DNA from 4 places in the Peribacillus sp. FSL K6-5616 genome. Region 4 is predicted to be linked to each of the others. Evidence: riboswitches for the same ligand, from Rfam matches in the RefSeq annotation. Region 4 holds a riboswitch; each other region holds the start of a gene.

The links. Region 4 has a riboswitch for cobalamin ahead of metE (5-methyltetrahydropteroyltriglutamate--homocysteine S-methyltransferase). Riboswitches for the same ligand answer to the same signal wherever they lie in the genome.
Region 1: another riboswitch for cobalamin. It lies ahead of MHB45_RS17910 (FecCD family ABC transporter permease); the one in region 4 lies ahead of metE (5-methyltetrahydropteroyltriglutamate--homocysteine S-methyltransferase).
Region 2: another riboswitch for cobalamin. It lies ahead of MHB45_RS02975 (ribonucleoside-diphosphate reductase subunit alpha); the one in region 4 lies ahead of metE (5-methyltetrahydropteroyltriglutamate--homocysteine S-methyltransferase).
Region 3: another riboswitch for cobalamin. It lies ahead of MHB45_RS08425 ((2Fe-2S) ferredoxin domain-containing protein); the one in region 4 lies ahead of metE (5-methyltetrahydropteroyltriglutamate--homocysteine S-methyltransferase).

The regions. Positions count from the first base shown of each region.
Region 1 is NZ_JBBOYT010000001.1:3,721,895-3,727,945, reverse strand. Features, by position in the region: gene MHB45_RS17925 (hypothetical protein) at 1-983, shown strand, start outside; gene MHB45_RS17920 (L-cystine transporter) at 1,085-2,473, opposite strand; gene MHB45_RS17915 (GNAT family N-acetyltransferase) at 2,770-3,279, shown strand; cobalamin riboswitch at 3,388-3,575, shown strand; gene MHB45_RS17910 (FecCD family ABC transporter permease) at 3,766-4,839, shown strand; gene MHB45_RS17905 (heme ABC transporter ATP-binding protein) at 4,836-5,603, shown strand; gene MHB45_RS17900 (ABC transporter substrate-binding protein) at 5,630-6,051, shown strand, end outside.
Region 2 is NZ_JBBOYT010000001.1:619,674-625,724, forward strand. Features, by position in the region: gene MHB45_RS02970 (ribonucleotide-diphosphate reductase subunit beta) at 1-25, opposite strand, end outside; gene MHB45_RS02975 (ribonucleoside-diphosphate reductase subunit alpha) at 71-2,368, opposite strand; cobalamin riboswitch at 2,507-2,687, opposite strand; gene MHB45_RS02980 (manganese-dependent inorganic pyrophosphatase) at 2,980-3,909, shown strand; gene MHB45_RS02985 (hypothetical protein) at 4,009-4,155, opposite strand; gene MHB45_RS02990 (SulP family inorganic anion transporter) at 4,241-5,698, opposite strand.
Region 3 is NZ_JBBOYT010000001.1:1,770,252-1,776,302, reverse strand. Features, by position in the region: gene MHB45_RS08445 (precorrin-8X methylmutase) at 1-219, opposite strand, end outside; gene cobK (precorrin-6A reductase) at 232-1,002, opposite strand; gene MHB45_RS08435 (sirohydrochlorin chelatase) at 999-1,931, opposite strand; gene cobJ (precorrin-3B C(17)-methyltransferase) at 1,950-3,587, opposite strand; gene MHB45_RS08425 ((2Fe-2S) ferredoxin domain-containing protein) at 3,602-3,970, opposite strand; cobalamin riboswitch at 4,122-4,311, opposite strand; cobalamin riboswitch at 4,513-4,708, shown strand; gene MHB45_RS08420 (hypothetical protein) at 4,692-4,820, shown strand; gene MHB45_RS08415 (energy-coupling factor ABC transporter permease) at 4,884-5,627, shown strand; gene MHB45_RS08410 (energy-coupling factor ABC transporter substrate-binding protein) at 5,629-5,940, shown strand; gene cbiQ (cobalt ECF transporter T component CbiQ) at 5,927-6,051, shown strand, end outside.
Region 4 is NZ_JBBOYT010000001.1:324,468-330,518, forward strand. Features, by position in the region: gene MHB45_RS01480 (acyl-CoA thioesterase) at 1-193, opposite strand, end outside; gene metE (5-methyltetrahydropteroyltriglutamate--homocysteine S-methyltransferase) at 186-2,495, opposite strand; cobalamin riboswitch at 2,641-2,832, opposite strand; gene MHB45_RS01490 (potassium channel family protein) at 3,070-3,489, shown strand; gene bcp (thioredoxin-dependent thiol peroxidase) at 3,552-4,022, shown strand; gene MHB45_RS01500 (aminopeptidase) at 4,034-5,143, shown strand; gene MHB45_RS01505 (D-2-hydroxyacid dehydrogenase) at 5,293-6,051, shown strand, end outside.

The DNA.
Region 1 (6,051 bases), 3.4 Mb from region 4:
CCACAGCAATTGTTAATATGGATCACTATAAGGAATATGAAGATTTGTTTTCAATAACGGTTCATGAATTGTTTCACGGCTATCAATATATAAAGGATGAAAAACGGTTTCCCGATGAAATGCTGGGAATCACATATCCGCTGTCAAAAGAAAATGTGGAATTACGAAATCAGGAACGTACAAATCTTTATTGTGCAATGTTGGAAAATAACATAATAAAGAAGAAACAATACCTTAATGCCTTCATTGCCATAAGGGAAAAAAGAGCAGCCAAGATTGAAGAGTACCTGACATATGAAAATTTGATTGAAACCATCGAGGGACCTGCGTGGTATGTCGAATTGAAGGCTTACTCGGAAAAAAGCCCGCTTGATTACGATTCGGTTTTAAAAAAGTATGCACAACAACTAACAAACAAATATGAATCTACTTCTCGGATTAGAAGAAGTTGTTATAGTTCCGGTTTATTTATGTGTTTGTTACTGGAGGAGCTTTCACCAGGCTGGATGGAAAGTTTTTTTGATAGAGAAGAAACATTATATGACCTATTAAAACAGCAGTGCGGTGACTATATGGAGCATTCAATGGCTGATGTGAAAATAAGTCCTGAAACAGAGGAAGTCATTAGCTTTGCTATGGAAAAGAGAATGAAAGCATTTGAAGAGTTTAATGAACAAGCAGGCATTCATTTATATATTGAAGGGAAAATAACTGCTGATTCTTATGACCCGATGAATATGATCCCATTAGAAGATAGACTGTTACATAAGAGCTTTATAAAAGTAAGGATGAACAATGAGGATTTTCTTATTCAACAACCGGTTATTGCCCATGTTGATCATGGAATTCAAAATATAAATAAATTACATCTGATAATGGAGAATGAACCCTCTGAAACCAATGATTCGCTAACCATTGATGGCATTGGAGAAATAAAGGGAAGATATAAGAAACAAGAAAATGTCTGGCATGTACTTATTTAAAATGAATTTTATCTTAACTGGGTTTCAAGCATCAATCCCTTATTACTCCTATGTAAAAAAAGCATCGAACCTCCAATGGCAGGAAGTCCGATGCTTTTTTTTTACATTTCAGCTTCAATTTTCAAAGATGATTCTTCGCTGAACTGTTCTTTATCCAGGTCGCCCGTTATTTTACTAGTCAGAATACCGGAAGTCATGCTTCCGCTGACATTCACGGCCGTTCTTCCCATATCGATCAATGGCTCGACGGAAATCAACAGGCCGGCCAAAGCGATTGGCAGGTTCATTGCAGATAATACAAGGATGGCAGCGAATGTTGCTCCTCCGCCTACACCTGCAACCCCGAAAGAACTAATGGCCACGATGGCAATCAACATGGCGATAAAGGAAGGATCTAGCGGGTTGATCCCAACCGTTGGAGCGATCATGACCGCTAACATGGCCGGATAGATTCCGGCACAGCCGTTTTGACCGATCGACAAGCCGAAGGATCCGGCAAAGTTGGCAATACCTTCGGACACCCCTAGTTGTTTCTGTGTTTGGATGTTCAATGGCAGAGCGCCAGCACTTGTTCTTGAAGTGAAGGCAAACGATAATACTGGGAAAGCTTTTCTCAAATATACGATTGGATTCAATCCTGCAAGCATCAGCAATAGCAAATGGATGAGGAACATGACAATCAGGGCGACATAAGAGGCACCTACGAATTTCCCTAATTTCAGGATGGCATCCAAATCACTCGTAGCTACCGTCTTCGTCATGATCGCCAAGATCCCGTAAGGTGTTAAACGCAGGATCAATGTTACTACGCGCATGATGATGCTGTGCAATGTATCTACTATTTTAGCAAAAAATTCAGCGTGTTCAGGCTGTTTCCTTTTGACTCCTAAATAGGCAATCCCAAGAAATGCAGCAAAAATTACAACGGAAATGGTTGATGTCGGACGTGCACCCGTTAAATCAAGGAACGGATTGGACGGAATCAATTCAAGAATTTGCTGCGGCATCGTTTTATCCTGAATCGTACCGTATGTTTCCGATATTTGATCCCCGCGGCTTAGCTCCGCTTCCCCTTGCTCAATTTGAACGGCTTCCAAATTGAAAACAGTTGCCGATGTGATCCCGACAGCTGCTGCAATCGCAGTCGTTCCAAGCAGGATTCCGATGATCAGGACACTGATCTTTCCAATATTGCTAGTCAGTTTCAATCTTGTGAATGCGGATAAGATTGAAATGAAGACAAGCGGCATGACGATCATTTGCAGGAACTTGACATAGCCGGAACCTACAATGTTAAACCAATCGACCGATTTAACGATCGCCTCTGACTGAGGTTCATAGAAATACTGCAAAAGAAGTCCGAATACAATTCCTAAACCAAGTCCAGTAAAGACCCTTTTTGTAAAGGAAATATGCTTCTTATTCATGTAAAATAAAACGCCTAAAAGAACGAGCATTATGGCAAGATTTAAAAACACATAACCAATCATATATATTCCTCCTAATTCCGATTAACCAAATGAGAATAATAAATATCTGAAGCCTATGATACATCATCCGTTGATTTTTTACCAGAAGAAAATAATTTATTTTTGACTTTTCAAGTAATTCATGTATTTATCTTTATTCAGGAACTGGATTTGAGGGAACAATAAAGGGATGCTGGATCAAGCTAGGGTATAAATCTTCATCTATCTATTTATCAGGAAGGATAAGCCCTTTGTTTTCTTGAATGATAGATTAGGCCGCATAGGCTTAGCGTTTTTTTTGAAAGGGTGGAAGAATGATGGATATATACATTGACAGGCTTAATGAACGGGATGCACAAGCGTTATTTGCATATGAATGCAATAATAGAAGGTTTTTCGAACAAACGGTCCCAGGACGGGGTGATGATTATTATAGCTTTGGAACGTTTGGAATCAGGCATAAGGAATTATTAAAAGAACAAGAAGAGGCCATCTCCTCTTTTTATTTGATTAAGGATGGTTCAGGCATAATCGTCGGCAGGATTAATCTTGTGGATATCGACCCCGTCAATGGTACGGCTCATGTCGGTTATAGAATCGGTGAAGCGTTTACGCAAAAAGGGATTGCGAATGAAGCTTTAAAGCTATTGGTGAAGCTGGCGCCGGATTTGAATGTGACGCAAATACAGGCCAAAACGACAAGTGACAATATCGCCTCCCAAAAGGTTTTGGTGAAAAACGGTTTTGAACGGATTTCGATTAATGAGGAAATTAGTGCGGATTCGGGTCAAAAGCTAACATTCTTCCATTATAGTAGGAACCTTTAAATCCATTTTCTTCTATATAATAGAACGCACTCCATTTTTTTTATTGTGAAAAGAGGGGGAGTATACTATACTAACGTTGTATTTAATGTTTGGAAAATTTTGCGAAGTTCATATATTTGCCGCTGGGTGCCTTTGTGTGAACAAAGGGTAACAGGGAATCGGGTGCAAATCCCGAGTGGTCGCGCCACTGTAACCAAGGAGTTTTCTTTCAGGATGTCACTTGACCGTCAGTCAGGGAAGACGAAAGGAAATGTTGATCTGGAAGCCAGGAGACCTACCTAGTAGGCATCACCGATTTTTCCTTCGCTGAGAGGAGAGGTGTTCGAGAGTAAGAAAAGGCGGACTTAGGTCCTTCCTTATTTTTTTGCCTATACTCGTAACTCCATTCTTTGTTAAAAGGATTGGAGTTTTTTTGTGTTTTTTTTGAAGGAGGAATCATCATTGGAAGAGTCATTGGTTAGAAGCTCATTGAAAGAGAATGAGGATATGCTTGACCATTTTGAGAGAAATGCCAAGCGCAGGTTTCGTTTCCTGCTATTTTTCTTGCTTTGCATCCTTTTATTATCGATTACATTCGCTGTTACCCTTGGGCCAGTTAAGATGTCAGCAATGACGGTTTGGAAGATCGCCTTAGGGCATCTGCCTTTTATCGGTGATTCCCTGGAAGGGAATGGGAGTATCGCACAAGAGCGGATCATTTGGGATATCCGTCTGCCCCGTGTATTGCTCGGTGCGGTGGTAGGTGCGGGGTTATCCGTAGTGGGTGTCGTCATCCAGGCCTTGGTGCGCAATTCACTCGCAGATCCGTATATCCTGGGCATTTCATCTGGTTCTTCCGTTGCGGCAACCCTTGTCATTCTCTTTGGGGCGCTGCCTATATTCGGTCAATATGCGTTGTCATTCGGTGCCTTCCTGGGGGCCATGGCTGCGATGCTTTCCGTTTATTTATTGGCTCAAGTGGGAGGGAGAATCCAAACGACAAGGCTGTTATTGGCGGGTGTAGCCATTTCGATGATCATGTCTGCCGTCACTAATTTCATTGTCACACTCGCACCAAAAGATTCCGGCATCCGTGAAGCGATGTTTTGGATGATGGGCAGCTTAGCGGGTGCAAAATGGGAATACATACCGATTCCAGCGGTTGTAGTGCTTGGGGTTTCCTTGTTCCTTATCGTCCAATCCCGCTCCCTCAATATCTTATTGATGGGCGAAGAGGTCGCCGCGACGCTCGGGGTCAATATGGAAGCCTTCCGTAAAGTTCTGATTATCATGACTTCCCTTGTTACGGGGACTGTTGTTGCTGTAAGCGGCTCGATTGGGTTCATCGGTCTGGTCGTACCGCATTTGGCCCGGCTATTGGTCGGGACAGACCATAAACGTGTTCTATCATGCAGCATATTGATTGGCATGATTCTCGTCATTTGGTCAGATGTATGTGCCCGGCTGGTCCTGGCACCTCAAGAACTTCCGATTGGCGTTGTCACCGCACTTTGCGGAGGGCCATTCTTCATTTGGCTTTTGCGGCGAAGTTCATATTCATTTGGAGGTGGGGGAAAGTGAAATTAGCCATTGAAGAAGTGTCCTATTCAATTCTGGACACACCTATCATTGAGGATATATCCCTGCATATAAAAACTGGCCAGTTCGTTGGGCTGATCGGCCCGAATGGGAGCGGGAAATCCACTTTATTAAAAAATGCTTCCCGGATATTGGAGCCGCATACGGGATCTGTTCACCTCGACGGCCGAGACCTTTACCGGCTTACACAGAAACAAACAGCCCGGGAAATGGCGGTTGTCAGCCAGGAAACATCCCTGACCTTTGACTTTAGTGTACAAGAGATGGTTTGGATGGGACGCCACCCCCATAAGCGGTTATTTCAGGGAGATACGGAGAAAGATAGACGAATCGTCAATCATGCATTAGCTCGCGTCGAAATGAATGGATTTGAAGAAAGGAGTTTCATGAGCTTGTCGGGTGGGGAGAAACAACGTGTCCTTATAGCGCGTGCCCTTGCCCAGGAGGCGAACATCATCATCCTGGATGAACCAACGAATCATTTGGACATCAGGCATCAGCTCCAATTGCTGGACCTTGTAAAAAAGCTGGACGTTACTGTCTTGACTGCCCTGCATGATATAAATTTGGCAGCCATGTATTGTGATTATATATATGTCATCCAAAATGGCCAAGTGATCACATCCGGAACACCAGAAGCTGTCTTGACGACAACAATGATAAGGAACGTGTTCGGCGTGGAAACGGAAATCGGCATACACCCGGTCACGGAAAAGACGCATATCACCTTTTTAGCACATATATAAAAAACAATGGATTCGAGGGGAAATATATGACTGGTTACCGAAAGATTTTGTTAAGCATCAGTTTATTGGCAATGATGATATTGGCCGCTTGCAATAACTCCGAGGAAGCTTCAAAGGACGGAGGCAAACCGAGTGAAAAAGGTGGAAAAGAAACGGTGGTCATCACGAATCTGGATCATGAATCCACCTATGCAGAGGCCCCGAAACGTGCGGTTTCGCTAAATCAGCATGCGACGGAAATCATGCTTGCATTGGGGTTGCAGGATTCAATGGCAGGTACGGCTTATTTGGATGACGAAATTTTGCCAAAGTATAAAGAGGCCTATGAAACGGTGCCTGTGCTTTCCAAGGAATACCCATCAAAAGAAGTTTTCTTTGAAGCAGAGCCGGATTTTGCATATGCAGGCTGGAAAAGCGCCTTTACGGAACAAACATTAGGAACCGTCCA
Region 2 (6,051 bases), 300 kb from region 4:
GAATTTTTTTTATATGATTGTTCATTCGTGAAAACTCCTTTAAGAATAGATTACTGGGCCATGATTGACGTTAACTTGAACAGCCTTCGCAGGCATTGTCATATTCGGAAGACGTCGAACGAACATAATACGTTGATTTCAACCCGCTTTCCCATGCTGTTAAATGGATATCCAACAGGACCTTCGCTTTGATTGTATTGTGTACATACAGATTAAAGCTGATTGCTTGGTCAATATGGCGTTGGCGGGCTGCATTTTGCCTGATGCTTTCCAGTTGATCCAAATTGAAGCGCGTCTTTTTATAATATTCATACGTATTTGGCGTCAAGCCTGGTGCGGTCACCTTGAATTTGAAGTTTTTCTTTTCTTCGTAAAATTCAATTTCATACAAAGGATCGATTCCATCCGTGGAATTACCGATTTTGGCTGTCGATGAATTGGGGGCAATCGCCATTAAGTAGCCATTACGGGTCCCGTGCTCCTGCACGTCTGCTTTTAAATCCAGCCATTTTTGATCTGTATAGTCACGCAGTTCGAAATAGTCCCCTGTATGCCAATCAGAACCTTCAAAATATGGGTAAGATCCTTTTTCCTTGGCCAATTCGTTGGATGCCTTGATAGTTAAGTAAGCGATCTTTTCGTATAAAGCATCTGCATAGTGAACAGCCTCATCGGATTCCCAATAAATATTCTGTGTGGCAAGTAAATGATGCCATCCAAACGTTCCTAAACCAATTGCCCGGTACCGTTTGTTCGAGATGGATGCTTGTTTGACAGGAAGATTATTCACATCAATGACATTGTCCAGCATACGGATCTGAATGGGAATCAATCTTTCCAGAACATCGCTGCCCACCGCTCGTGGCAAGTTAATGGATGAAAGGTTGCAGACAACGAAATCGCCGCTTTTACGGACCACAACAACATCTCCATCTTCTGTTTCATATTCATCCGTGATCGTCGAAGGGCTTAGGTTTTGGGCAATCTCCGTGCAAAGGTTAGAACAATAAATCATACCTTTATGTTTATTCGGATTCTTCCGATTCACTTCATCGCGGTAGAACATATACGGTACGCCTTCTTCTAATTGAGAAATCATGATGCTTTTCATGATGTCCATCGCATTGATTTTTTCAAAGCTATAGTTTGGAAGCGTGCCATTTTCTGCGGCCTCGACAGCAAGTGCATAATGATTCCTGAAGCTTCCTTCGCCTTTCTTTTCGTCATAAAGATCTTCAAGTGAAAATCCTAGGGTTTGCTTAACGGTATGCGGATCGAAAAGATACCATTCTTTTCTGTCGCGTACAGCCTCCATGAATAAATCCGGTATGCATACACCTGTAAAAATATCATGTGCTTTTAATCTGTCATCCCCGTTTTGAGTCTTCAAATCGAGGAAGCTCATGATATCTTTATGCCAGGCATCCAAGTAAATCGCGATGGCACCTTTACGCTGACCCAATTGATCGACACTTACAGCTGTCTGGTTGAATAGTCGAATCCAGGGCGTAGTGCCGGAACTGTTTCCAGAGAAACCGCGGATATCGGAACCAAGCGAGCGAACCTTACCGACGTAAAGACCGACACCGCCGCCGAATTTAGATACTTTTGCCGCATCGTAGTTTGATAGGTAAATTCCGTCAATGGAATCTTCAATTGCGTCGATAAAGCAGGAGCTTAACTGTCCATGTGTTTTACCTGCATTGGAGAGTGTAGGAGTCGCAACGGTCATATAAAGGTTGGACATTGCCCAGTATGCTTCTTTTATCAGTTGCAGGCGGTGCTCCGTTTTTTCCATTCGCATGATTTCCATCGCGATGATCATGAAACGTTCTTGCGGCAGTTCGAAGACCTTGTCCTTTTTTGGGCGGGCCAGATAGCGGTCATTCAATAAGTAGATGCCTATGTAAGAGAATAATTTATCTTTTTCCGGGTCGATCACCGATCCCAATTCCTCAATTTCCGCTTTTGTATATGAAGATAGCAGTTCTGGTTTATATATGGGATAACGCTGACCTTCCGATATCTGGGAGAGTTCTGTGATCAGCTCATAGAATGGGCCATAACTCTTGCCTTCATAACCTCGATTGGCTTGTGCATCCCTATACATTGTATTCAACAGTTCTGCTGCAGCAACGAAAGTCCAATCCGGAGCATCGATATCCACGCCTTCAAGAGCGAGCTGAATCAGTTTTTTTGATGCCTGTTCTTCGGTTGAGTCACTTTTGCGATCAATCCATTTTGTAAAACGCCTTTTGAACTTTTCCATATCGAGACGGCCTTCGAATTCCTTCGATAACGTCTCAAGCTGGATGGATTTCGCTTCTGTGTCATTTTCACTTATGGTAGAGTTATATGTTTGAGTCATTAATAATCCTCCTTGTTAACTTCCGCTAAAATAAAAAAACCGCCCAAAGAATTGAGCGGATCAAACGATAGAATAAAAGAGCCATGAAAAAATAGCCGTTATACTATCGTTTCATCATCTCAATCCCCGAAGAATAAGAAACGTGAAAAATTCAAGGCAGGTCTCCTGACTCATGATCATCCTACTTTGAGTCCTTCCCGTATAGAGAGCTATACAGTGGTTTTCTCATTTCGTCACATTTACAGTTGCGGGGACAGTTCCGGGTTTACACCGGATTCCCTTTTCAGCCATCACTGGCACCTTGGATTATAAAAATTCTATATATAGTTATTGGAATTGTTTATGTAATCAACATCTAGTATTTCTGCTTATATTATCGTAAGCCATATACGATGATAATTCAACTAATATATTTGAAAAAAACCAACCCTTATCTATTGACAAAGTGATGGTAGAGGGTAGGGGAATGAAAGATTTTATGGGGGAATGGATAAATCAAGCGCTGATTTTACGGGATTTTGTGTTAAAATAAAGTGTCTAGTAAAGGTGGCTCTCCCTTATTGCGGTGAGGGGATTCGCGGAAAAATATTTATGAAAAAGGGGATAAAATCTTGGAAAAAGTATTAGTTTTTGGACATAAAAACCCGGATACAGACACAATCTGTTCAGCAATCGCTTATGCAGATCTGAAAAAGCAGTTAGGTATCAACGCTGAACCAGTTCGTCTGGGTGAAGTGAATGGTGAAACTCAATATGCATTGGACCAATTCAAATTCGATGCTCCCCGTCTTGTGGAAAAAGTTTCAGGGGAAGCTGATGGCGTAATCCTGGTCGATCATAACGAACGCCAGCAAAGTGCTGAAGATATTGACCAAGTCCGTGTGTTGGAAGTTATCGACCATCACCGTATCGCTAACTTTGAAACAAGCGATCCATTATATTACCGTGCGGAACCAGTTGGCTGTACGGCAACCATCTTAAATAAAATTTATAAAGAAAATGGCATTGAAGTCCCTAAAGCAATCGCAGGTCTTATGCTATCTGCCATCATTTCCGATTCTTTATTGTTCAAATCCCCGACTTGCACGGAGCAAGACGTTGCGGCAGCAATGGAACTGGCTGCCATTGCAGGAGTCGACGCTGAAAAATATGGCTTGGAAATGTTGAAAGCGGGAGCTGACTTAAGCGACAAAACGATTGCCCAGCTCATCACTCTTGATGCAAAGGAATTCTCCATGGGAATGGCTAAAGTGGAAATAGCACAGGTCAATGCTGTTGATCCGAACGAAGTGCTTGCTAAGCAAGCTGAATTGGAAGCAGCGATTGAAGCGGTCATCGCAGTGAAGGAATTGGACTTGTTCCTATTCGTCGTAACGGATATCCTGACTAATGATTCCGTTGCCTTGGCCCTTGGTAAAGCGGCATATGCAGTTGAAAAGGCATATGACGTTTCATTAAACAATAACATCGCCGTCTTGGAAGGCGTTGTATCGCGTAAAAAACAAATCGTGCCGGTCTTAACCGACGTATTCAGCAAATAATACAGGAAAAGGGTTGCTCATTAAAAACATGGGCACCCTTTTTCTGTACATTCAAAAAAAGACTCAACCATCCCATTAAGGGTGTTTGAGTCTTTTTTCTTAATTTAAAGATTCCTTTTCTTTTTCATAGGCGATGACAATCAATTCTTTATTGGCTTCCTCGCCAAGTTTGCTTTCAAAGCTTTTAAGTTCATTCAATAAATCCGGTGACAGATTTGCTGCCGTATAATCCTGTTCTGGTGTCATGCTTTTCGCTCCTTTCAAAAGGAAATGATTCATGTTATCTATTTTGTCGGTTTGAAAAGTTTCTATTCAGCAGAATTTTACTTCTTTAAGATATTTTACTTTCTGAGGTGGCGAGTTTTTCAAGCAATGTCGAACTTTCTTCATCGAGTCCTTGGACTTGGACAGGTATTCCCAAGAGCTGATATTTAAGAATAACCGTATCGACAGCACCGACTGCTGAAGCATCCCAGATCTTGGAATGAGAGAAGTCGATGACGATTGCATCGGCTTTTTCCTTGAAGTCGAACTTTGAAACAAAGTCCTGGACAGAAGCGAAAAATATTTGTCCGCTGATACGATAAGTGATTTTCTTAGCCTGGATGTCTGCCGTTTTCTCTACTGCCACTTTAGAAATTTTAGCCGAGAAGAAAATCATGCTCAAAAGCACTCCGGCAAATACCCCTTTTGATAAGTCATGTGTATAAAGGACAATGAGGACCGTCACGATCATCACGGCTGCATCCGACTTAGGAGCTCTAGTGAGCCTCTTTAGGGAAGACCAGTCAAATGTCCCGATTGAAACCATGATCATGACTGCGACAAGTGCAGCCATCGGTATTTTGATAAGGACATCATTCAATACCACGATTAATACCATAAGGAATGCGCCCGCTACAAATGTCGAGAGCCGGCCCCTTCCACCAGATTTAATGTTGATACCGGATTGGCCGATCATCGCACATCCTGCCATGCCGCCAAAACATCCGGCGATGATATTCGCAATCCCCTGGCCTTTGGCTTCCTTATTCTTATTACTGTCCGTGTCAGTCATCTCATCGACAATTTGAGCCGTCAATAACGATTCAAGCAGTCCAACAAACGCAAGGGCAATGGAATAAGGGAAAATGACCGCCAAAGTTTCGAAGGTCAAAGGGATGTCTGGAAGCATGAACATTGGAAGCGCTTCGGTCAATTGCCCCATATCCCCAACCGTCCGCACCGTAGCCCCCGTGGTAACTGCAACTATCGTCATGAATATGATGGCGACAAGTGGTGAAGGTATGACTTTCGTGATCAGCGGAAAAAGATAAATGATAGCTAATGAAACGGCTGTCATGACATACATGATCCATGTTTCGCCCACGAAATGGGTGAGCTGTGCCGTGAAAATCAAGATGGCTAAAGAATTCACAAAACCAGTCATGACCGGCTTCGGAATGAACTTCATTAATTTCCCGATTTTTAAAACCCCTAGTAAAATTTGCAGCAAACCAGTCAATATTGTTGCAGCAAGTAAATAGTTCAAGCCATGATCTTTAACAAGGTCGACCATGACGAGTGCCATTGCGCCAGTGGCAGCCGATATCATTCCCGGCCTTCCGCCGACAAAGGAGATGACGATGGCAATGCAGAATGAGGCATATAGACCAACCATTGGGTCAACGCCAGCAATGATCGAAAAGGCAATCGCCTCCGGAATCAATGCCAAGGCAACGACAATTCCCGATAGAACATCACCTCTAACGTTGCCGAACCATTCCTTTTTGTATGCAGATGTATTCAAAGAAACACTCCTTCTTTCTTTTATATGTGTGTTCATTTCTTTTTTAACGCACTAAATTATAGCATGAGTCCTTTATTCTATCTATATGGATAATATAAACGACAAATCGAGGGCTATTCATCTTATCGTACGAAGGAAAAATGCTTTAGGAGAGAAGAATTGGTGCAAAAGGTGATTGAGCTATCAAGTGAGGGAAGTCAATTATATGGAGGTGGGCGAATGCATACAGGTCATGCTTGAATAAAGTCATTCGAATTGGCTTGGCCATTTTTGACGTAAGGGGCTCCTATAGGCTTTTGTAAAATTCCCGCTAAGGGAGAGTGGAGTAAAACGGTAGAGATCTATTTCATAAT
Region 3 (6,051 bases), 1.4 Mb from region 4:
GCGAATGGCTTCCACACCAGCTTGAATGGCATTTGGATGGATGATGACACTTCTTCCCAATTCAAAATCCGCTGAAGCATGAATGACCCTGCGGACGATCTTCCATTCATCTTCAGAAAAATCATGATTGCCCATTTCTTCAGCAATGATTGAAAAGCTATAATCATATATTTTGTCAGGGTCTACCGTTAGTGGTTTAAAATCCGTTTTAAAATCCATCTTGCATTCCTCCTATTTTTCAATTAGCTGTTTATTCAACTCGGCAATGACATGATCAAAACTGGAATGAACATTTTGATAGTCAACATCCGGTCGTGATATCATGATCGTGTCTATTCCACATTCCAACGCGGCTTCCAATTTCTCATCAACCGCACCGACCTTGCCACTTTCTTTCGTTATCATCAATGTGACCCCATACTGTTCATATAGAGCTTTATTTAATTCTTTGGAAAATGGCCCTTGAATCGCAACGATATTTTTTTGTTCAATGCCCAACTGCGCACATTTTTCCATATTGTCCATTCGTGGCAGCATTCTCGCTATGACTCTGGTATTCTCGAGCCCCACCAATTCTTTTGCAAACACGGCTAGGGTTTTACTTCCGGTCGTGAGCATGATGACTCCCCGTTTTTCTGCGGCAAGCTTGGCAGCTTCCTCATAGCCACGGACAACTATCAATTTATCATTCTGAAACCGTTGACTTTCACGCTCATAACGAATATAAGGAACATTTGCTGCCTTTGCTCCAATAAGGGCGTTTTTGGATGCTTCTTCGGCAAATGGGTGACTTGCATCGACTACAGCCTGAAAACCTTTTGCAGAGATTAAAGATGTCATATCTTCTGCAGATAATCGGCCAATCCGGGTGGATATCCCTGCATCCTGCAAACTCTTGGCCGCCGATTCGGTTACAACAGTTGCCAAAACCTTGAACCCAACCTGCTGCATCTCAATCGCTAATTCCCTTGCATCACTTGTACCCGCCAAGAACAAAATCATTTTGATGTCCCCACCGCTTGCCCATCATGATCGTGGTGATGATCATGGTCGTGATGGTGTTCATGGTCGTGATGGTGATCATGGTCGTGGTCGTGATCGTGATGGTGATGATGGTGAGCATGTCCATGTTCCTCGACATGTTTACGATAGTTTTCCAAATCACGCGCCCCGCTTGATTTGCCTTCACTGGCTTCAATTACTCGTTCTTGCAGAATGTTCTGTAAGGTTGGATGATATCCAAAATACTTTGCCAATATGAATTCTCGATCATGATATTGCTCTTGATAGCCTTTCAGCATATCCTCCATTCTTTCCATCAACACCCCAGTGAAGAGGAAATATGGCAGCATCACTATTTTTTTTGCCCCTAAGCGGATGCATCGTTCAATACCTTCATCAACGTGAGGGTCCGTTACACCCATGAAGGCTGTTTCGACCCATTTAACGTTTAATTTTTCCCATAATAATCGTGAAATTTTAAATATATCACTATTTGCATCAGCATCACTGCCGCCTCGGCCAATTAACAATATCGCTGTCTCTGAATGTTCAGAGGTCGTATCGAATCCCGCTTCCTCAAGACGGTCTGTCAGGATCGTCAATACATCATGGTGGACCCCGATCGTTTGGCCATATGTGAATTTCACTTCTGGATACTTGGTTTTCCCATCCTCTATTTCAGCTGGGATATGTAATTTCGAATGTCCTGCATGCAACAAAATGATCGGTATGACGATAACTTCAGTAGCCCCTCGTTCTACACAATTATCAATTCCTTTGGATATATTCGGTGCCGCAAATTCCAAGAAGCACGTTTCCACTAGGAAACGCCCGTCCATTGACGGAATCATATTTTCAATAAAATGACGGACTTCTTCATTTCCCGAAGCCAACCGGCTTCCGTGTCCTACGAACAAAACTGCTTTCATTTACTTTCCCCCTCTTGACTAGTCTTCACAAGGCGCAGGCTCTATGTTTATTTTGGGAGCGATGTCCTGATAAGAAAAATTCTGTATCTTTTTCGAACGTTTGAAGTATTTAAAAAGCCGCTCATTTGGATGGGCATTTTGCTTATACTCGCCGACAATGTCCGTGATCAGTTCTACAAGTTGTTCCGGTTCAATGCCTTCCGCTACCGGCTGACCCGGATGGGCTGTTCTTCCAACCGGTTTAGCTCCAAGAAATAAGTCGAACTTCCCTTTTCGGAAGACAATCCCGATATCATCCATCACAGCACTATAACAAGCCATCCCACACCCATTAAAGCCGATGTTCAGTTCCTTGGGCATGCTCATTCCGCCAAGCACCCGGTGTATTTCGTCCGCATAAGGAATGGATTCCGCTTTTTCACCATCACAGAAATCACAGGCTTTTAATGTCAGTACATCTCCAATCGGCGACAAAAGAAAGTTTGCTGATTGCAATTTCCCCGTAATGACTTCCGGATCCGTTGTCGGAATCTTTAAGACGATTTTATGATTTGGCGTGTATTCCATCGTTCCCTTTTCCCCGACAACTTCCGCAAGTGTCATCATTTGTTTGGGAGTGAATTGTTTATTCGCCACACCTGGACTAACGGCAAGTTCGAACACCGACTCCATTTTTTGCTGAACAACCGGCTTAATGGATTGCTGAACGGCTTGACCCTTGACTCTGGACAGAGCTTCCATTGCCATTTCAAAGGAAGCTTGCTTCTTTTCAGGTGCTTTTGTAAGTAAGCCAACTCCTCCAGCGGACTCGGGTAAGGCTTCTTGATCTAATGCCCACGGTTCCGCTTCTTTTTGCAGTCGCTGATGCGGCTTCAAAGTTTGCTTTTCCGAATTTAACGTATATTTTCTTTGATAGCCTCTCGGTGTGATGATTTTGTCGTCATATAAAAAGGTGGATGAATTACCGATAATGACGGTGGTCAACATTCCAATATCGTGATTCAACATATCCTTCAAATTGGTAATGACAATATCCTGCCTATCGCGATAAGCACTTTTCACCAACCCGACAGGTGTATCCGGCGAGCGGTAGCGAAGGAGAATTTTCTGTGTTTCAACAATTTGCCGGGTCCGCCTGCCGCTGCGCGGATTATACAGTGCAATGACAAAGTCTGCCATTGCAGCTGCTTCAACCCTTTTAGCGATCAGTTCCCAAGGAGTTAAATGATCACTGAGGCTGATCGTACACGAATCGTGCATGACGGGCGCCCCAAGTAAAGACGCACATGAGTTGATTGCTGAGATGCCAGGAATGACTTCTATGCCCACTCCAGTTTCTTCTTTCCAGCCTTTTTCAATCAATACTTCATAAACCAACCCTGCCATCCCGTAAACTCCGGCATCCCCACTGGAAATCACCGCCACTTTCTTTCCCAGCTCCGCTTGTTTCACTGCTTCCTGTGCACGTGATACCTCTTCGGTCATCCCCGTACTAATGATCGTTTGATCTGTTAGCAGTCCCTGAATGAGTTCAACATAAGTTTTATAACCAATGATGTAGTCACTTTCTTGAAGGGCTTCGACGGCACGTTTGGTAATGTGTTCAAAATTCCCGGGCCCAAAGCCCACGACGAATAATTTACCGTTTGTACTCATTAAGACATCTCCTTTTACGCTTTGTTCTTTGAAATACCCGTATGAGCAGGAAAATCTGGATTAGGGGTCATTTCCCCGTCTTTGTATTGATAGATCATCTGTGGAACAAACTCACCATCATCGATATTACTGACGATCTGCCGACCGAAATCAGGCGTTTCCACTCGATACCAGTTTCCTTGGGGATAGGCAATCACTACGCAGGCATCCTTACATCTCCCGTTACAGCGTGTCCTCGTTGTATGGATTTTCAGATCCAGTCCTTTTGAAGCAATTTCATCGCGAATCGCTTGGGTTACTTCTTCCCCGCCCTTTTTCATGCAGCTGCTCCCATTACAAATCAACAGATGCGTATTTGTACCCGTCAAGTTCCAAGTAGTCATTTTCTTCCTCCTGAGTTCAGGGAAAAGGCAAAATAAAAAACCTTAACATAAGAGTCAAGGTTTAAAAAAACTATATGAATGAGGAGCCAAAGGCAAGCTTGCCAAACCCTCCCAAAATCGTCATAGTCCTTCTACCTTTCCCTCCGAAAAGTATCATGCAATTTTAAAAGCAGGTTTCCTGGCTTACGCTTCATTTTACTTTGTCCCTTCCCGGCATCATGCCAGTGGCTATCGACAATTTCATCAGCGTTTACAGTAGCGGGGGCTGCATCGGATTTTCACCGATTTCCCTATTATCCCTTGCTTATTCACACAAGGGCACTTTTAAAATGAAATATTTGGTTTTATTATACATTTCCAACTAACTTAATCTATCATATAACAACTTTGTCAAAATTCAATAGTTTATTCCGACTGTTTAGAAAAGTTTAAACGTGTAAAACCAGTTACAATCCTTTCCTCGCAACAAACTTCGACCAAAAAAAAAAGATAGTGTAGCTGGAATTATTTCTTTATGGTACACTATACGAGAATTTTCTAAATAATTACATAAGTTTCATGGTGTTGAATTTCTCGGAATTCAGCTTAAAAGGGAAGCCGGTGAAAATCCGGAGCGGTCCCGCCACTGTAAAGGGAAGTTCCATTACTTTAACTTTAATCCACTGTCAAATGAGATGGGAAGGATGTAATGGGATGATGAACCAAAGCCAGGAGACCTGCCATGAAGCGTGAAACTGTTTCAGCCTACGAGGATGGGCGTGCGGATCAGGCAGAATGGCCCAAGGTTGGTTCATGCTGCAAAATTCCTGTTCATTACGCACTTCTTTCCTTTGAGAGAAGTGCTTTTTAGTTTGGGCGCCGCTTTTCTTCTCAAGATTGATCAGAACAATTAAAAGTGTTGAAAGGAGAAAGAATGAAAAGAACCAATTGGAAAATTATTTATTTTGTCATTTTACTGCTTTTTGTCCCGAAACGGGCATTGGCCATGCATATCATGGAGGGCTTTTTACCCATAGAATGGGCTATATTCTGGTGGGCCGTGTCGCTTCCATTTTTAATCTTGGGGTACCGGTCCATTAGGTCCAAAGTAAGGGAAAACCCAGAAACAAAAATGATACTAGGCCTATCGGGCGCATTTGTATTTATATTATCGGCCCTAAAGATTCCTTCCGTTACGGGAAGTTCTTCGCACCCTACCGGAGTTGGTTTAGGTTCCATACTATTCGGACCATTGGCCATGAGTGTCGTCGGCTCCATCGTTCTGTTATTTCAAGCTGTTTTACTGGCACACGGAGGATTGACGACATTAGGGGCCAATGCATTCTCCATGGCCGTTTGCGGACCGTTCATTGCTTACTTTGTCTTCAAGGGCGCAACTAAATTGGGGTGGTCTTTTTCACTTGCCGTATTCTTGGCAGCTGCTTTTGGGGATTTGGGCACCTATGTAGTAACTTCCGTTCAACTTGCCCTTGCTTTCCCTTCCGAGGTTGGAGGATTCATGGCCTCTTTCAGTAAATTTGCAGGGATTTTTGCCCTGACCCAAATTCCCTTAGCGATCAGTGAGGGGTTATTGACAGTCGTCGTGATGAATTTCTTGAAAAAATACAATCTAGGCGAATTGAAATTGCTGCGAGTTTTATCTAAGGAGGCCCGTTAATATGAAAAAAAGTTTACTGCTGCTTTTCCTGGTCGTCATTCTTGCTACCATACCGTTGATCACCCAACAAGGAACGGAATTTGGCGGTGCCGATGGCGAAGCTGAGGAAGCCATCACTAAGATCCATCCGGAATACAAGCCATGGTTCAACAGTATTTGGGAGCCGCCAGGTGCAGAAACCGAAAGCTTATTATTTGCGCTGCAAGCTGCAATCGGAGCCGGTTTCATTGGATACTTCATTGGCGTGATGAGACAAAGGAATAAGCAAACCAAACAAGAAATTCCCAAAAAATCGAAGCATGTTACTCATTGATAAATATGCCTATTTCAATGGGCTAAAGGATGTACATCCGTTGGAAAAGATGGTTTTTGCACTCTCCCTTTTGCTTTTTTCGTTAACGGTAAGGGATATGGCCGTTTCGCT
Region 4 (6,051 bases):
AAGAGTCGCTTGAAGCAGTCACAACGGGTTTTCGACAATGGCGCATAGCGGAAATGCAAGCTATTTTATCTACATAGGCCATTACTTTTCCGCCAAAGATGGTATTATGATGATTTGTATCCGGTGGAAAAACAAGGTCGGTTAAAAAAGTCCGTGACTGCCGTGTTGGATGGGCAACGTTCTTCTCAATCATTTGCCTGTTGGTTTACTAAAAGGTTTTCACGGACGATTTTTGCTGCTTCGACCATGTTTTTCAGGGAAGCGACGGTTTCCGGGATACCCCTTGTTTTCAGGCCGCAGTCGGGATTGATCCAAAACTGGTCTTTATCCAATACCTTTATGCCCCGTTCAATCATATCGACCATTTCTTCCACTGCCGGCACACGCGGGCTGTGAATATCATACACCCCCAGGCCAATGCCTTTTTCATATGTTTTTTCCTCGAATGCGGAAGCGAGCTCCCCATGACTGCGGGATGTTTCGATGGAAATTACATCGGCATCGAGGGAGGAGATGACGTCCATGAAACTGTTGAAGTCGCAATAGCACATATGCGTGTGAATTTGGGTTGTATCCTCCACGCTTGATGTGGATATCAAGAATGAATTCACTGCCCAGTTCAAATACTCGTCGCGATCGCTTTTTTTCAATGGCAGACCTTCTCTAAGTGCAGGTTCATCAACCTGAATCATTTTAATTCCAGCAGATTCCAAGGCAATGATTTCTTTTTCCAAAGCGAGCGCCAGCTGATAGCAAACATTCTCCCTGGAAATATCATCACGGACAAATGACCAGTTCAAAATCGTAACAGGACCTGTCAGCATTCCCTTCACCGTCTTCTTCGTCAGTGATTGTGCGTATACACTTTCCTTGACTGTCATCGGTTCGATGAAATGGATGTCGCCGTAGATGACTGGAGGTTTCACACAGCGGGATCCATAGGATTGTACCCAACCCTTTTCTAAAAAGACGAATCCGCCGAATTTATGGCCGAAGTATTCAACCATATCCGTCCGTTCGAATTCCCCGTGAACGAGAACATCCAAACCGATTTCTTCTTGGACTTCGATCCACCTAACGATTTCTTCGTTAACGTATGTTTCATATTGCTGGGCTGTCCATTCTCCTCTATTGAATTTCCCGCGTGCTTGTTTAACTTCAAATGTCTGCGGAAAGCTGCCGATCGTAGTCGAAGGGAGAAAAGGCAATTTGAAAAATTCCTGTTGTTTTTGGTAACGGTCTTTAAATGGAAGCTGACGGCCGGCGGTCCTGGTTTTAACCTTTTCGACATTGGATTGTACAGACCCGTGATTTCGGACATTTGAATTGGCTAACGTTTGAATCGTAAATTTATTGGCATCGACTTTTTCGGCGATTGCTTCAATGCCTTGATTATTCCCTTTGACCAAAAGTGTGATTTCCTCAAGTTTCTCATCAGCGAAAGCAAGGGCCTCTTTCACTTCTTTTGAAAGGGCGGTTTCATTACGAACGGTCACCGGGACATGAAGCAGGGAACAAGAGGGCTGTAGCCAGATTTGGTCCTCGGCTACCTGTTTCTTAAGTGTCTCGATCAATTCGATTTTTTGGGATAAATCAGATAGCCAAATGTTTTTTCCGTCAATCACACCCGCTGCAAGCACTTTGTCCTTCGGGAAACCGAATGCCTCAAGGTTACTTAAATTCCTCCCTTTATCATGTACAAAATCAAGACCGATCCCTTGGACTTGTAATTCGATGACTTCTTGGTAATGTTCCACCGCATCAAAGTATGTTTGTAGCATGATGTTCAGGTTTGGTGCTGCTTCATTCAGTTTTTCATAGAGGTAAGTAACGGTTTGCATATCATCCTTGGAAATGGATGAAACAAGGGAAGGTTCGTCCATTTGAACCCACTTCACGCCTTCTTGCTCCAACTCCCGCAGGATTTGCGTATATAGGGGAAGCAGGCTCAGGATGATGCCAGGGATTTCTTGTTTATTGAAGCCTTTTGAAAGGGAGAGGAAAGTATAAGGTCCGATCAAAACGGGCTTCGTTTCGATCCCTAGCTTTTCCTTGGCTTCCCGATATGCTGTAAGTGGTTTATTTTCTGTTAAAGTAAGCTGTGCCAGTTTTAATTCAGGGACAATATAGTGATAGTTCGTATTGAACCATTTCGTCATTTCGGAAGCGACTTCATCATTGTTTCCGCGGGCCATTGAATAATAAACGGAAAGGGGGACGCTTCCGCCTTCATATGCTGAATAACGTTCAGGAACAAGACCGAACATGACGGACATATCGAGCATTTGATCATAAAAAGTAAAGTCGTTGACAGGGATGATATCAATGCCTTGTTTCTTCTGTTTTTGTAAGTTGCCTAAACGGATGGCTTTTAGTTGTGACGTAAATTCCGCTTCATCGATTTTACCGGACCAGTAAGCTTCCAATGTACGTTTCCATTCACGATCTTCCCCGATTCGAGGGTAACCCAAACTGCTGCTTTTCAAAATTCCCATCCTCCTACATTCATTTGATCGAACAATAAAAAAGCATTCCTAACCGTCAAAAAAGAAAGTTAGAAATGCTTAAAATAAAGAGGCATGCAAAATGCCCCTTACAATTATAAGGTCCCTAACACCTCCCTATCTCCCGTAGGTTAAAACAGTGTTGTCGAAATAGGCAGGTCTCCTGACTTAGGGAATATCATTAGCGGCTGGCCTTCCCGATCCGTTGATCAGTGGCATATTGATTGACGCTAACATTCCCATTACAGTGGCGGGACCGTGCCGGAATTACACCGGACTTCCCTATTAATCCTAATGAAAATTAGGAACCTATTTCCACATATGAAATTTTGCAAAACCTGCCTTGTTAATTGTTTGCAGGTCAAATATTTATAAAATAAAAATTATTATAAAAATTTAGACAATCTTAACATATCCGACCAAAAGGGTCAACATGGAAAAAAGATTCGGGAAAGTTTCCGTTTAATGAGTTTGTCGGTGATAGGGCTGATTCCTAAAAAAGAATATATTGTTTGGACAGGGAGTATGTATAGAGGGAGTGGCGTTTTGAAATGGGGCGTGGGGGATGACTTTCTACATCTTGATTGCAGGAATCATTTTTTGCATGGTGATGAGCATTCGTACGTTATTTCTTGTTGAGTCGGGAGGAAAGAAGTTTTCTCTTGAGGATATGCTATGGCTTGGCAATTTATATGCGACGATATTAGTTGGATTTGCACTGATATATTTATTATACGAGCTTCAGAATCATTCGGTGATTCTTGATATGGGCAATCGGTTGGATGGGACTTTCTATGAACAATTGAAGACTTCTTTTTATTTTAGTGCGATGACGATGTTTTCTGTAGGGTATGGAGATATAGCCCCGATTGGCATGGGCAGGATGATAGCTACCATTCAGGCCTTCATTGGGTATACACTGCCGGCAGCGTTCGTGATTCGGACGGTGATCGATCTGGAGCAGAAAGATAGGAAGGATAAATGAAAGTTGTGTTTCTTTCGATTATTGGGTACTCTTACCATAATGAAAGAAATGGAGGGTTCAATATGACTGTTAAAATTGGAGAAAAAGCACCTGATTTCAAACTCCCTGCAAACAATGGTGAAATGGTTTCCCTATCGGATTTTAAGGGGAAAAACATTGTTTTATATTTTTACCCAAAAGACATGACGCCAGGTTGCACGACGGAGGCCTGTAATTTCCGGGACCATAATGAGCAATTCGAGGAATTGAACGCGGTAATCCTTGGTATCAGCCCAGATCCAGCGGCACGTCATGAAAAATTCATCGAAAAACATGGATTGCCTTTTCTGCTGCTGGCTGACGAAAATCATGAAGCGGCTGAATCATTTGATGTTTGGCAATTGAAAAAGAACTTCGGCAAGGAGTATATGGGCATTGAACGTTCAACTTTCCTGATTGATAAGGTTGGAAATGTAGTCAAAGAATGGCGTAAAGTAAAGGTTAAAGGCCACGTCGAAGAAGCGCTTGAAACTCTTCGCGAACTCGAAAAATAAGGGATAGGCAGATGAAGGATGAGAGGATAACGAAGCTTGCAGCCAGGCTGATTCATCATTCGATACAATTACAGCCTAAAGAGAGAATCCTCATACGGGGGCATATCAACACGAAACCATTATTGAAAGAGTTGATTGATGAAATATACAGAGTGGGTGCTTATCCATATGTGGAACTCGAGGACGATGAGATAAGCCGCCACCTGTTACTAGGGAATGTGAAGGAGCAGCTTGACACAGCTTCACAATGGGCCTTGAAGAAATATACGGATATCGATGCGGTCATCATCATCACTGGGGAAGAAAACAATGCGGAAATGACTGATGTTCCCATCGAGAGGCACCGTCTTCAAGGGGAGGCCATGAATTCCCCTACACTTTTTTATGTAAACAACCGACGTTGGGTCTTACTTAATTACCCCACCAAGGCATCAGCGCAAAAAGCCGGCATGACCTTCAATAGATACGAAGACTTTCTTTTGAACGTCTGCACAATGGATTACGGGAAAATGGAGGCGGCTTTGAAGCCGTTAAAACAATTGATGCAACGTACTGACAAAGTCAGGATCGTTTCACCAAGGACAGATTTGACCTTTTCCATCAAAGGCATGCCAGCCGTCATATGTGCCGGAAAAAAGAATTTACCGGATGGGGAAGTATTTACGGCACCCATAAAAGATAGTCTCAATGGAAGGATATCCTTCAACACACCCACAACCTATGAAGGAATCACCTTTAGTGACATAGAATTAAACTTCAAAAAGGGGAAAATCATTAAAGCGACTTCCAATCGTGATCCTGAAATGAACCAAATCCTGAATATTGATGAAGGGTCCCGGTTTATAGGGGAGTTCGCTATTGGAATCAATCCATACATATTGGAACCTATGGACGATATTTTGTTCGATGAGAAAATAAGCGGGAGTCTGCATTTGGCTCTTGGGATTGCCTATGATGAAGCGGATAATGGAAACCGGTCATCGATACATTGGGATATGGTCTTGATCCAGCGCCCGGAATATGGGGGCGGTGACATCTATTTCGACGACGTCCTGATCAGAAGGGATGGCTTTTTTGTTTTGCCGGAATTACATGCATTAAACCCAAATTCTTTAAAATAAAGCCTTTTTTAATAAGGGTAAGGCTTTTGTCCAACTCAAAAAGGGGACACCCGAATATGCTTTATTAAGGGAATACCTCCTCAGAGAAAGTTGCGCGGGACACATAGAGCCCGTGTTTTTTTTATGTTAATTAAAAGGGAGAGATAAACATGTTAGTACTTTCGACTGTCATTCCGAATGAAGGTATCCAAACGAAAATGATGAAAGCTTTTCCTGATTTGAACTTCATTTATCAAAAAGGATGGAAGGATGGGCCGCTTCGTGAAGCGGAAATCTTAATTACATATGGTGAAGATTTAACTGAAGAAATCATTGGGAAAGCAGCGAACTTGAAATGGATCATGGTCATGAGTGCAGGGATGGAACTAATGCCATTTAAAGCCATCGAGGAACGAGGCATTATGGTGACCAACGCTAGAGGCATTCATAAAATCCCGATGGCCGAGTATACGATAGGGATGCTTTTGCAATATGAAAAGAAATTGAAGCTGCTTATGAAGAATGAAAAGGAAGAATTATGGGATAGAAAGATTGAAGTCGGGGAATTGAATGGCAAGACTATGCTCGTAATGGGTGTGGGTGCAATTGGAGGGGAAGTGGCTCGACTTGGGAAAGCCTTTGGGATGAAGACGATAGGCATGAACCGGAGCGGGAAACCGGTGGAATCCATCGATCACCTTTATGACCTGGAGCATTTATTGGAAGCCATACCGGGAGCCGATTATATTGTATCCGTCCTGCCAAGTACGGATGAAACGAAGGGCCTTCTGCAAAAAGAACACTTCAAAGCCATGAAAGAATCTGCAGTATTCGTGAATATTGGCCGCGGCGACCTGATTAACGATGAAGTGCTGATCGAAGCCCTGGATGCCGGGGAATTGTCTCATGCCATCTTGGATGTATTTGAT